One region of the Exiguobacterium sp. UBA6309 genome, then DNA from elsewhere that is predicted to be linked to it. Evidence: a T-box and tRNA genes for the amino acid it is inferred to sense, from the RefSeq annotation. Region 1 holds a T-box; the other regions hold tRNA genes.
The links. A T-box is a leader RNA that pairs with one kind of tRNA and senses whether it is charged. The one in region 1 lies ahead of argS (arginine--tRNA ligase), so its partner is inferred to be a tRNA-Arg.

Region 1 (4,216 bases):
TTTTTTGGTCATAGTCATATCAGAGGTTTGTTTCGAAATGGCATTGCTATGTCGAGCCCATTGTATCAATCTTTATCCATTAATAATGGAGGACGATATGCCATCAATCTAGGTCCTGTCGTGTTCGAACGAGAATGGTGTCTTTACGATTCAGAGCAACAATCGATCGTGTTCCATCGGGCAAACTAAGAAGATACGACAAAAGCCGTCGGGCACGGGGCTCGACGGCTTTTGTTTGTGCATCCTATTGATCAGAGATAACGGACAAGCGATGCCTTGACAACATCCACTTGTGTGAAGTTCGTCTCTTCCGCGAATGCTTCGATGACTTGACGGACATCCCCTTGACGACGAACGAAGCTCGTCGGAACTGGTGTTGTACCGACAAGTTGCTCATGCAAACTCGTCAATCGATGATCATCGATGATCGTCGTCATCAAATCAAGGAACAGAAGAACATGCAGACGGTTCAAATAATCCCATGGCTTGTCTTCCGAACGGAATTCATTACGAGCGAGCCATTTTTTCAATCCGATCGCATCGATTTGACTCAACGTCTCTGTCGTGCGCGCCGACTTCCAAAGCGTCAACAGTTCGCCGAGTTTTTTTCGTGTCTGTTTTTTACGCATGAAGAATTCAAAATTGTCTTTCGTGCGCAACGCGTCTCCTTCGATCGGAGCAATCAAATCAGCTTCCGGCGCCGTCACGAAATCGTGAACGAAATCGACAGACTCTCCCGGTAACCAAGCAGCGAGTTTCCCGTGAAAATCAGCCATGAAGGCGACGGTTTCTGCCAAAGGCTCCTGCTTCATCCGTGAAGCAGCTTGCTGTAATCGGTCTTTCGTCTCAGTCTTCATAATCTACCTCTTCTTATTCGTGGATTGGTCTTACATTTCTTCCGGAGCGCCGACACCAAGTAAACGAAGACCTTCTGTCAAGACGATCGTGACGGACTTGACGAGTGCAAGACGCGATTGTTTTGCTGCGTCATCTTCGAGAACACGGACGTGTCCGTAGTATTTATTAAAGCTTTGTGCAAGATCTAAGACGTAACGGCTGATGATTGACGGCTCGCGACGTGTGAACGCGCGATCGATGACCGTCGAGAATTGGTTCAGCATCGATACGACACCCCATGCATGATCATCGGCACTGCCAGCGAATGGTGTGCCATCATAGCTACCTTTACGGAGCAATGAGTGCGCACGAGCATTCGTATACTGGACATACGGTCCTGTTTCACCTTCGAATTTCAACATCTGCTCAAGATCGAACTCGATATTGTTCATCCGTTCATTTTTCAAATCATGGAAGATGACGGCGCCAACACCTACTTGACGAGCTGTTGCTTCGGCATTCGCTAAGTTCGGATTTTTTTCCGCGATGTTTTGCTTCGCGACGTCGATTGCTTCTTGTAGTACTTCTTCAAGCAAGACGATCCGACCTTTACGCGTAGACATTTTCTTTCCGTCTTTCATAATCAAACCGAACGGTACATGGTGCATTCCGTCGACATTCTCAAATCCAAGTTTCTTCAGGACTGCGAACAATTGCTTAAAGTGAAGCGCTTGTTCGCCGCCAACGACGTAGAATGCTTGCTCAAAACGGTACGTTTCGAGACGATAGACAGCAGCTGCTAAGTCACGTGTCGCATAAAGCGTTGCGCCATCCTTTTTTTTAATCAAAGCAGGCGGCATACCTTCTGCTTCGAGGTCGACGACCATTGCCCCTTCTGATTCGACGAGTAAATCTTTTTCTTCAAGCAAATCGATGACGTGTTGCATCTTATCGTTGTAGAAAGCTTCTCCGTTCAAGCTATCGAATTTAACTCCGAGCATCTCATAAACACGATTGAACTCAACAAGTGAGACTTCACGGAACCACGTCCAAAGCGTTGTTGCCTGCTCATCACCTTGTTCGAGTTTTTTGAACCAGAGACGTCCTTCGTCTTCAAGTGCCGGATTTGTTTCCGCTTCTTCGTGGAACCGGACATATAATTTCAACAATTCCTTGATTGGTTCTGCACGGACCGCTTCTTCCTCACCCCACATCGTGTACGCAACCATCAATTTCCCGAACTGTGTTCCCCAGTCCCCTAAATGGTTGACACCGACGACATCATAGCCTTTTTTACGTGAGATTTGGTTGAGCGCGTTTCCGATTACCGTTGAACGTAAGTGACCCATCGAGAATGGTTTCGCGATGTTTGGTGATGAAAAATCAGTGACAATCGTTTTTCCATTGGCTTCACTTGATCCGAACGCCTCATTTTCCGTCAGAACTTGGTTGACGATTTCTTGCGATACGACTTCCCGGTTCAAGAAGACGTTGATGTAAGGACCTACAGCCTGAACGTTTGAGAACAATGGCGCGTCGATTTTTTCTGCGAGGTCCGAAGCAATCATATTGGGTGCTTTACGGAATGCTTTCGCGAGCATGAAGCATGGGAATGCTAGATCTCCATGATCTTCATGTTTCGGTTGCTCGATTAGTTGTTCGATTTGTTCAATCGATAAGGCACCTTCCATGACTTGATGTAATACTTCTGCGTATTGCGTTTTATAACTCATCTTTATTTCCTCCTGCTTCACTGATTTTTGGCAATAAAAAACGCCCCTTGCGCCACGCGCAAAGAGACGGAATGACCGCGGTACCACTCTTCTTGGTGTCCTTTTGACACCCACCTTGTTCGGGGATAACGGGGTTCCCCCGGCTACGCCTTTTCCTTCAGGAATCGGGTAGCGTCTCAAAAGTGCGCTTCACGACCGGTTCGTCCTCAGGCTTCCACCATTCCCTGATTCGCTAGTTGACGAAAATCAACCGTTACTCTCTTCATCATCGACTGTATTCGATATCTTTCACATTATACGCAATTCTTTCTTTTCTCTCAACCTTATTTTTTTTGGTAAATGGCTTATCAAAATTTCCACAATTCGGGTATAGGAATAAAAGATACTTCTCAGGGGGAGGGATGTTTCATGCGCTACTACCAACAGGTAGCCCGGACGAGCTGGATCGTTTTCAGTCTCGTCGCCTTGACATTGTTATTGATTGGCATCGTTCATCCACCTACCTTCCCTCCTTCCATCTCCATCGTCAATACCCTTTATTTGTTTGGGCTCGTTCTCCTGTTTCAGTTCGATAATGTCCGTCGTGGCGGCATTTATTATACGTTTCAAGAAGGAATCATTTTATTTTTATTCCTCAATTACGGTTTGACGTACGCTTTGATTTTAAGCCAAGTCGGTATTCTCGTCTTTCAATTCATGTCTCACCGAAAAGCGATTCGCTGGAAACGTTTCGCCTATCTCTACCCAATCAACGCCTTGTTTGATTTAGTCTACATCTCGCTTCCGGTATTTGCGTATGAAGCGCTCGGTGGACCGATCGGCTCAAGCTTTACGTATACCAAAGCTCTGATTCCCTTCATCGGCTTTTTGATCACAGTCTTCCTTGTTTCTTACTTCCAATGTCTGCTCGTCAATCGCTTTCTTTTCTTGAAATACGATTGGCAACGTCTTGTGAAGCTTCAGTCCCTCGTTTACGGAATCAGCATGTTAAGTGCTCTACTTGGGATCTGGTTCTACGATGAAAGTCCTCTTGTCGCGGCTACAGTCTCCGCCTTGATTCTCTTTTTATTCAAACGTCTGTTGCAAGAACGTGGTGACTCACTTGAAGCAAATGATAATGCTAAACGATTTGATGATGCGAAGGAACACTTATTGATCTCCCGCTTCGAACGCGAGACGATCGACTCGTTACTTCTCGATTTACCGCATCTGCTACCGTTTTCTGAAGGCTGGATTTCGATTCAACAACAGCGGAAACAAGTCATCTATGACATCCGGACGAAGCAACCGATCGATGTGTTACCGCTGTTTCACTCTTTGACAGCCGACGATTTGCATACCCCGATCATCTATGGTCTTCGTTGCGACTGGGGAAACGATATTCAAATCGGATTGCCTGTCGATCGCCATTCAATGCTAGCAATTCCTTCGATTACGAGCGGAGAAGTCGATGTCTCGATCATTCTGTTCCATCAAGTCGCAGACGCCTATGATGCGACGAATGCCGACGAATTATCTCGTCTACTCCGTATCTTTTGTCGCGTCCTAGAACGCTCTCGTGAAACGGTTCAACTCTATACAGAAAGTCGGACTGACGCCTTAACGGAATTACCAAATAGTCGTGCCTTTTACGAACACGGTCGACA
Region 2 (4,216 bases), on a different contig from region 1:
CGACCTTTGATGAATTACGATATGGATACACTAATACTCGGGTGCACCCATTATCCGCTTTTAGCAGATGTCATTGGACGGGTCATCGGACCAGGCGTTCAACTCATCTCTTCAGGGGATGAAACCGCACTCGAAGTAGCAGCACTACTTGACTACAACACGATTTCAGCAGATGTGACACAAACACCAGAACATCGTTATTACGCGACAGGCGATATCCGCTCATTCGACCAAATTGCAACGGACTGGCTCGATCAGCCCATTCATGCGGAGCGCATCGTCCTTGGAACGGAGGAAGATTAAATGCGGACAGACCAACGAACGGCGGACGATCTCCGTCCAGTACAGTTATCAGTTGACATCAATAAACACGCGGAAGGTTCGATTTTGATTGAACTGGGTGATACGAAAGTCCTCTGCACGGCGACCGTCGAGGAAAGGGTACCACCATTTCTACGTGGAAAACGCCAAGGCTGGATCAATGCGGAATATTCGATGTTACCGCGGGCAACCGCTCAGCGGACTGCACGAGAAGCCGTTCGCGGCAAACAGACGGGGCGGACGATGGAAATCCAACGTCTCATTAGCCGATCACTTCGGGCGGTCGTCGATTTAGAAAAACTTGGTGAACGGACGATCTGGATCGATTGTGACGTCATTCAAGCTGATGGCGGAACACGAACAGCATCGATCACCGGTGGATTTTTAGCACTCGTTCGAGCTATCGATCAACTGATTCAAGCGGGAAAATTGACCGATACACCAATCAAAGAGGGCATCGCCGCCATCTCAGTTGGAATCGTCGGATCGAATGCCTTACTTGATTTATGCTACGAAGAGGATGCTGCAGCTGAAGTCGACTTCAATCTCGTCATGACCTCATCCGGTAAAATCGTCGAGATGCAAGCAACAGGAGAAGAGTCGACCTTTTCCCGTCAAGAGATGCTCGAAATGCTCGAACTTGGGGAAAAAGGTATTAAGGAACTGATTGAAACCGGTCGCGAGGCACTCGGTGTTTCGTGGTGGTATGTAGGAGAAGAAGTGGGGGAACATAAATGAAAGTCATCGTCGCAACACATAACGCTGGTAAAGTGAAGGAACTCGAAAGCATGCTTGGGCGTCTCGGCTATACAGTCGAGTCGTTACTCGATCATGCGGATGCTAAAGAAACGGATGAGACAGGTGAAACATTCGAGGAGAATGCACTCTTAAAAGCAACAGAAGCAGCAGCCTACTTTGGTCACGCAGTACTTGCTGACGATTCAGGTCTTGAAGTCGATGCTTTAGATGGCGCTCCAGGTGTCTACTCGGCACGCTTCGCGGGTCTTGAAAAGTCGGATGCAGCGAACAACGCTCTACTACTTGAAAAGTTAGAAGGTGTTCCGGAAGAGGAGCGGACGGCACGCTTCGTTTGTGTACTCGCGCTAGCAAAACCAACAGGCGAAACATTGACGGTACGCGGAACAATGGAAGGGCGAATCGGTTTTGAAGCAACGGGATCGAACGGTTTCGGTTATGACCCTTTGTTCGTCACGGCAAGTGGACAAACGGCTGCTGAGTTGACGAAAGAAGAAAAAGCGATGATCAGTCATCGTGGCAATGCATTGCGCAAGCTCGAACAAGACTTAACTACTTTCCTAGGAGTGTGATGAAAATGAGAGCGTTGATCGTTAGTGATAGCCATGGACTAGAACAAGAACTGCTTACGATATTCGAACGGCATCAGGACGTGGATCTAGCATTTCATTGTGGAGACTCTCAATTGACGCGCGACATTGAATCGTTATATCCATATCGTGTTGTACGGGGGAACTGTGATTATGGACACGATTTCCCGGAAGAAGTCACGTCGGAAATGGACGAGCATAAGGTACTCTGTGTCCATGGACATCGTCAGGACGTCAAATATAGCCTAGATGTCTTGCAACATCATGCGAACGAAAAGCAAGCTGATATCGTTTTGTATGGTCATTCTCATGTTGCGAAGGCGGAGTATCGGGATGGTGTGTTATTCATCAATCCAGGATCGATTCGGATGCCACGCCATCGCCCAGACAAGACGTATGCGATTCTTGAAGTAGAACAAGACCGCTATTCTGTCGATTTTCTTGACATGAACGGGGATCGCGTCAATGCACTTCACCTCGACGGAACATTTTTGTAATAAAATAAATGCAATCTTTGTAATGTGATTGACACGAAAGAATTGTTCTAGTATAGTTTATTCGTGTTGACACGTCCCAATAGCTCAGCAGGATAGAGCAACGGCCTTCTAAGCCGTCGGTCGGGGGTTCGAATCCCTCTTGGGACGCTATAATTAAAATAGAGACTGCCCTTACGAGGGCGGTCTCTTTTTTTTATTTCAATTTTCGCTTATAATTAAGGTATCATGAACTTGAAAGGGATGAAAGCGATGTGGAAGAAAGTTGGAACAGTCCTGTTACTCAGTACGTTTCTTGTAGGATGTAGTGAGATTTCAAATACAGTTGATGATGCAAAACAACAGGTCAACGATGTGAAAAATAGTGTCGATTATGCTGGAGAACTTCAAGGGATTGCGAAAGATACCGCACAAGTCACGTCCGACTTATCTTCTTCTTTTAATGAAGCGGCTACGAAAGCACGCGAATCCACGAATCCGGAGCAAGCGCTCGACCAACAAATCGAAAAGTTAAAGGAAAACGGAACGATTGATCAGTTCAATCAAGAGCTGGACCAAATCGACCAACGATTGGCGGGACTTGAAAATCCACCGCAAGAGTTACAAAATTTAAGTGCAAAGCTCGAGCAGTTCGTGAATCAATCAGAAGACATCACACGACTTCTTGAAACAGACGTCTCTCTCGATACATTAAATCGTCTCGGTATCGAACAGGCAGGGAAATTACAAGATGCGATCACAAACTGGACGTCTTTGCTCGATCCGTTTACGAAATAAGTAGTTGAATGAAGGAGTGCAGGAATATGGAGACATCCCGCTGGATGGAACACGAACTAGAAGCAGAACGAGCTCGGGTCCTCCGTTTGCCGGCAGCTGAACAAGAACGGCTGGTAAAAGAATTAGAGACTGACCAATTGATAGGAGAAGATGTATTATACCGACTCTATGTCATCCAGCCGTTTTTACTGCATGACCGTGAACGATACGAGACTGTAGCAGAACGTTTTCTTGAAGTCGAGGGTGTGGAGCAAGTGCTCGCACTCTTTCTTTATGAACTCGGAGAACGGTATCCAATGAAGCTCGCTCTACGCTCGGCGTCACCGTATCTGCCGTATGGACTTGCGCTTCGATTAGACGAGATTAAACAGCGGATGACGGTGCGAGAACAAAAGACGACACCGGTTCAAAAAAACAATGTTACTCAGAGTGCCGTAACTTCTGGAACGGCGTTGATGCATGTGTTGCAACATGGAAGCTGGGTCGAACAAATGCGCCATTTGGCTGGTGCTGAATTCGAACGGACACCTGCGCTCTTTGACTACATTACACACAAGTATCTTCGTGCTCAGGATACAGAACATCAAAGCCTAATCGTCATCGATCAGTTATTAGGAAGTGTGATTGAGCATCTGTCCTATCCGGCAGACATTTATGTGCCGCATTTAGATGTACACTGGACGATCTCGACGCGTCAGGATTTAGAAGAAGTGCTGATTGCACATCAACAGGAACAACAAGCGTTACTCGCATCGATGCATACATTAGAACGAATGGATCCTTTTCGAGCCTTGCTCGTCTTGCGTTCGGACCAGTTGATTCATCTTGAAGAACGAGAAGCAATCGGGTCGGATATGGAGAAATGGCTCCTCGCATGCGAAGAACTAGCAGGGTTGTCGTTTGAAAAAGAAGAGCCGGAACGTGTCTTAAGTCCGCTAGCAAAGCGATTATATCAGGGAGTGCATATCCTCTATCCGGAAGTCATCGCATTCGAGCAAATTTACTTCGATTGAGACATCCGGAAACGATTCGTTCAACAGTGGTAATCGTCAGAACGATTGTGCTATAATGTGACTTGTTGTACACACATGTACGCTAATTGACAATTTTGGAGGGACTCAGCATGACTGCAAAATGGGAAAAACAATCAGGTAGCCTCGGCGTCCTCACGTATGAAGCGCCTGCTGAAGCATTTGATAAAGCGGTAGACCAAGCGTTCAAGAAAGTCGTTAAGACTTTGAACACACCAGGTTTCCGTAAAGGAAAAATGCCACGCGC
Region 3 (4,216 bases), on a different contig from region 1:
TTCTCCCATGATGCTGTGCATGCTGCGAAGAACGTTTCGTCCTTCATCCGTCAAGGACATCCCTTGCGTCGCGACCTCTAGGAGGTCTTGCTGCTTCAAGAAGTCGACTTCCCGCCGTAAGACGCGTTCCGTCAAGCCAAGGCTTGTCGCAAGCGTACGTCGTCCGATCGGTTGCATCAGTCGAACATAATGAAGGATGTCGTAGCGTGTCTGCATTTCTTCGATCAGATCAGGCACGATTCGTTTTTGGATCTGGACTAACTGCCGAATCATGTATTTCCCTCTCCTCTCAAGTAGCTGGACGCTTTCTGTCCCGCATGTCATAACGTGTCCCACTTGGTACACCGTTATCATAACAGTCCATTTCTCGCCTTGCAAGTCTCGTTTCTCAAGTTTTTTGAAGTAAGCGGTTTCTTATCATTTCCGTCTCGAATTTGCCATAACTCCAAATTTCGCCGTCATGCATGACGACCGGAATTTCATATAAGAACCGTAGACTGAGCGCTTCATCCTGATCGATGTTGACTTCCTCGAACGTCCATTCCGGAAACTCATCGAGTACGAAGTCGAGTAAGATGGCGGCCTCTTCACATAGCGTACATCCCGGACGTGAATAGAGTGTTAAGTGTCTGTGTCGTTTTAATCCCATTCTGATTGCGCCTTCCTTTGCTGCATCGTTTTTTTCGTTAAACCAAGCGCTGCCCGATATTTTGCAACCGTCCGTCGCGCGACTGTCAGACCGTCTGCTTGCAGACGATCCGTCAATTGCTGATCACTTAACGGACGATCGCTATGTTGAATGTATTCGGCGATCCGCCGTTTAATTAAAAAACTCGAATCTCCGGTTGTCGTCCGTGAGACGAACAAGTCTTCTAAAGCAACGAGACCATGAACCGTCTCGACATACTTCGCAGCAATCGCTCGACCAATCGTTGACGGATGATGCCCCGTCGCCTCAGCGACTTGTTTTTTCGTCAGTGGCTCAAGATGCAGTTCTCCCTTGAACCAGCGTTCTTGTCGCTCAAGCAAGACCGAGAGGATGGCATGCATCGTAACGCGACGTCGTTCGTACGCGCGTAAAAAAGGCGTTGCCTCTTTTAATCCGAGCCACTTCTGATCCATGTCGAGTGTCATCCAGTCAATCTGAAGTTTTCCATCTAACAGGTGAATCCGTGCTTCTGCCATGACCGGTCGTTCTTCTTTAGGAAGATCCGGTGTCCGGCTCAGCCGCGTCAATCGTTTTCGCAACCGTGCTCGATCCTGTTTACTGAACTGCGCGAACACTTGACTCGCCGGTTCATGTCGTAACCGATCCGTCAGTCCGATCAATTCTGCGTCGTCTAGCTCGATCGCCTGTAACCATTGGCACTCGCGCTCCGAGCGGGCAGCAATGCCGACTGGTTCACATTGTTGTAAGAGTGTCCGTGCTTCTGTAATCGTTGCGACATCGGTCGAGAAGGATGCAGCGAGCTCCTTGTCCGATGTCCGCAATAAACCGTCCGCTTCTAAATACACGATGAGTTGTTCCGCCATATATCCTATTTCCTGTCTGACTGATTCTAAACGTATTTGTGCAAGAAGCTCGTCTTCATAGGATGCCAAATGTCCTGCCATCTGCTCGACCTCTAGCGAAACCTGATTCGGGTAATGACGATGTAACCGTCGTTTCAACCGTCGCCATTCCTCCTCGAGTTCTGCCGCCGGTTGCTCAAGTACATGTAACTGATACTGTTGTGACGCCGATAACGTCAGCTGTTGCGTTTGTTCCTGGCGTTGATCCATCGATTTCCCTCCCTCACTTCTTATTATAGAAGAAACGTTTTGAAAAACGTGCTCTGAACCCCTTTTGAGTCGCTAGAGAAAAGAAAAGTCATCCTTCCCTATTGCTTTTCTGAAAAAATGTCGCTATACTATTAATTGTTCAGTACATCAGATGCACCCGTAGCTCAGGGGATAGAGCACTGGTTTCCGGTACCAGGTGTCGGGAGTTCGAATCTCTCCGGGTGTACCATTTATTCAACTACAAGGCAATGCCAGCAATGGCGTTGCCTTTTTTCTATATTGATATGTTTCATTTGCCCTTGTAATGGAAAAATACCTAAAAGTCGCATCGTATCTTTTGACCAATATTGACCAAAGGATTATGATAAGGATAAGTCGAATAGGAAGCTACATACCAACTATAAGGAGGCAAAGACTATGTTAATTCCAACAGTCATCGAACAAACAAACCGCGGGGAACGTGCTTACGATATCTACTCACGTTTGCTAAAAGACCGCATCATTCTTCTCGGGAGCGCGATTGACGACAACGTCGCCAACTCAGTCGTTGCCCAACTTCTGTTCTTAGCAGCAGAAGATCCAGATAAAGAAATCTCGCTTTACATCAACAGCCCAGGTGGTTCGATCACTGCCGGTATGGCGATTTACGATACAATGAACTTCATCAAACCACAAGTTTCAACAATTTGTATCGGTATGGCAGCATCGATGGGTGCGTTCTTGCTACAAGCAGGCGCAAAAGGAAAACGTTTCGCGTTACCAAACGCTGAAATCATGATCCACCAACCACTCGGTGGTACACAAGGTCAAGCATCGGATATCAAAATCCATGCGGAGCGTATCATCAAAATGCGTGAGCACCTCAACAAAATCATGGCTGAAAACACAGGACAACCACTTGAAGTCATCGAACGCGATACAGAGCGTGACAACTTCATGTCAGCACAAGCTGCTGCTGATTACGGTCTTATCGACCGCGTCATGGAACGTGCATAAGTCATCCAGAGTGTCTCCTTCGGGAGGCACTTTTTTTGTATCCATAGAAAAGTGAAGCCTTGTCGGTTATCGTTACATACAAAAAACCTCCCGTTCCTTATAGAACGAGAGGGCGATGATCAGTCGATCAAGTCTGTGATGTCTGAAACGATATCGTGGTTTTCACGAATCAGCGAGTAGATCGCGTTCGCATGTGGCGAAAGCTCTTCTTCTGCTTGTAATTGTTTCAGGAACAAAGATGTTGCGAATGCAACGAGTGTGCTTTTCGGTACACCGATTGCTTTTGCTTTTTTTGTTAACACTTCATCAAACTTCGCATCGACTGTCAGCGAAATACGTTTCTTTTCGTTAGCCATTTCAAAAACTCCTTAATTCGAACATTTAGTTGCATCGACTATATATTATAGTAGACTATGGTTCATCCCGCAAGCGACCCTCTTATAAGGCCCCTGTCATCGACTCTCCGTTTCTTACTTTTTCAGCGATTTGATCAATTTTCCGCAACCGGTGATTGATCCCTGATTTTGAGATGGAGCCGCTTTCGACCATCTCCCCGAGCTCTTGTAACGTGACGTCTTGATGGGTCACACGCAAGATCGCGATCTCCTTCAGCTTATCCGGTAAGACATCGAGCCCGACCGTCCGCTCAAGGAACTTGATGTTCTCGACTTGGCGTAATGCCGCACCGACCGTTTTGTTGAGGTTCGCCGTCTCACAGTTGACGAGACGGTTGACCGAGTTACGCATATCTTTTAAGATCCGGACATCCTCGAACCGCAGCATCGATTGTGTCGCATCAACGAGCTTGAGGAAATCGGAAATCTTCTCGCTCTCTTTAATGTAGAGGATATGTCCCTTTTTCCGTTCGATCGCCTTCGCGTTCAAATCAAAGACGTTCGATAGACCGCGGAGCGCCGCATTGTGTTCTTCATATAAGCTAAAGATCTCCAAGTGATACGACGATGTCGCCGGATTGTTGAGCGAACCCCCGGCGAGGAACGCCCCTCGTAAATATGCGCGTGCTTTTCGTTCATCGTTTAGAATCGTGTCACTGATGGAGCGAATCATCGTGAACCCTTCCCCTAAAATCCCGAGGTCTTGCAAAATCTTATCCGCCTGTTGTTTGACGCGGACGATGTAGACATTATTCTTTTTCAGACGCATTTTCTTCCGCACGAGCAGATCGAGATGAACCCCGTATGCTTTTTTCAAAAGCGAGTAGATCCGACGGGCAATCGAGGCATTCTCGGTCGAGATATCGAGTGTCAGACCACGTCCGAGACCGAACGAGATCGCACCATTCATCCGGGCAAGCGCCGCGAGTTCCGCCTTCATCTCGTGATCGGTGATCGGAATCTGCGTTAATTCTTTTTTGACTTCTGAGGCAAAGCTCATGTCAGCTCCTCCTTTCCTTCGAGTTGACGCATCCGTCGAATCG

Region 2: it encodes a tRNA-Arg, which carries the amino acid that the T-box ahead of argS (arginine--tRNA ligase) is inferred to sense. The anticodon was not compared.
Region 3: it encodes a tRNA-Arg, which carries the amino acid that the T-box ahead of argS (arginine--tRNA ligase) is inferred to sense. The anticodon was not compared.

What each region holds. Positions count from the first base shown of each region.
Region 1 is NZ_DJTL01000010.1:61,504-65,719, reverse strand. Features, by position in the region: gene B3M90_RS02955 (metallophosphoesterase family protein) at 1-189, shown strand, start outside; gene B3M90_RS02950 (hypothetical protein) at 252-857, opposite strand; gene argS (arginine--tRNA ligase) at 888-2,570, opposite strand; T-box leader at 2,630-2,848, opposite strand; gene B3M90_RS02940 (GGDEF domain-containing protein) at 2,979-4,216, shown strand, end outside.
Region 2 is NZ_DJTL01000025.1:113,120-117,335, reverse strand. Features, by position in the region: gene racE (glutamate racemase) at 1-303, shown strand, start outside; gene rph (ribonuclease PH) at 304-1,059, shown strand; gene B3M90_RS07090 (XTP/dITP diphosphatase) at 1,056-1,649, shown strand; gene B3M90_RS07085 (metallophosphoesterase family protein) at 1,655-2,164, shown strand; tRNA gene B3M90_RS07080 (tRNA-Arg) at 2,238-2,311, shown strand; gene B3M90_RS07075 (hypothetical protein) at 2,414-2,938, shown strand; gene B3M90_RS07070 (hypothetical protein) at 2,965-3,951, shown strand; gene tig (trigger factor) at 4,062-4,216, shown strand, end outside.
Region 3 is NZ_DJTL01000025.1:370,126-374,341, forward strand. Features, by position in the region: gene B3M90_RS08325 (sugar-binding transcriptional regulator) at 1-273, opposite strand, end outside; gene B3M90_RS08330 (glutaredoxin family protein) at 389-649, opposite strand; gene B3M90_RS08335 (RNA polymerase subunit sigma-54) at 640-1,782, opposite strand; tRNA gene B3M90_RS08340 (tRNA-Arg) at 1,936-2,011, shown strand; partial or broken gene clpP (ATP-dependent Clp endopeptidase proteolytic subunit ClpP) at 2,194-2,778, shown strand; gene B3M90_RS08350 (hypothetical protein) at 2,898-3,134, opposite strand; gene whiA (DNA-binding protein WhiA) at 3,217-4,173, opposite strand; gene B3M90_RS08360 (gluconeogenesis factor YvcK family protein) at 4,170-4,216, opposite strand, start outside.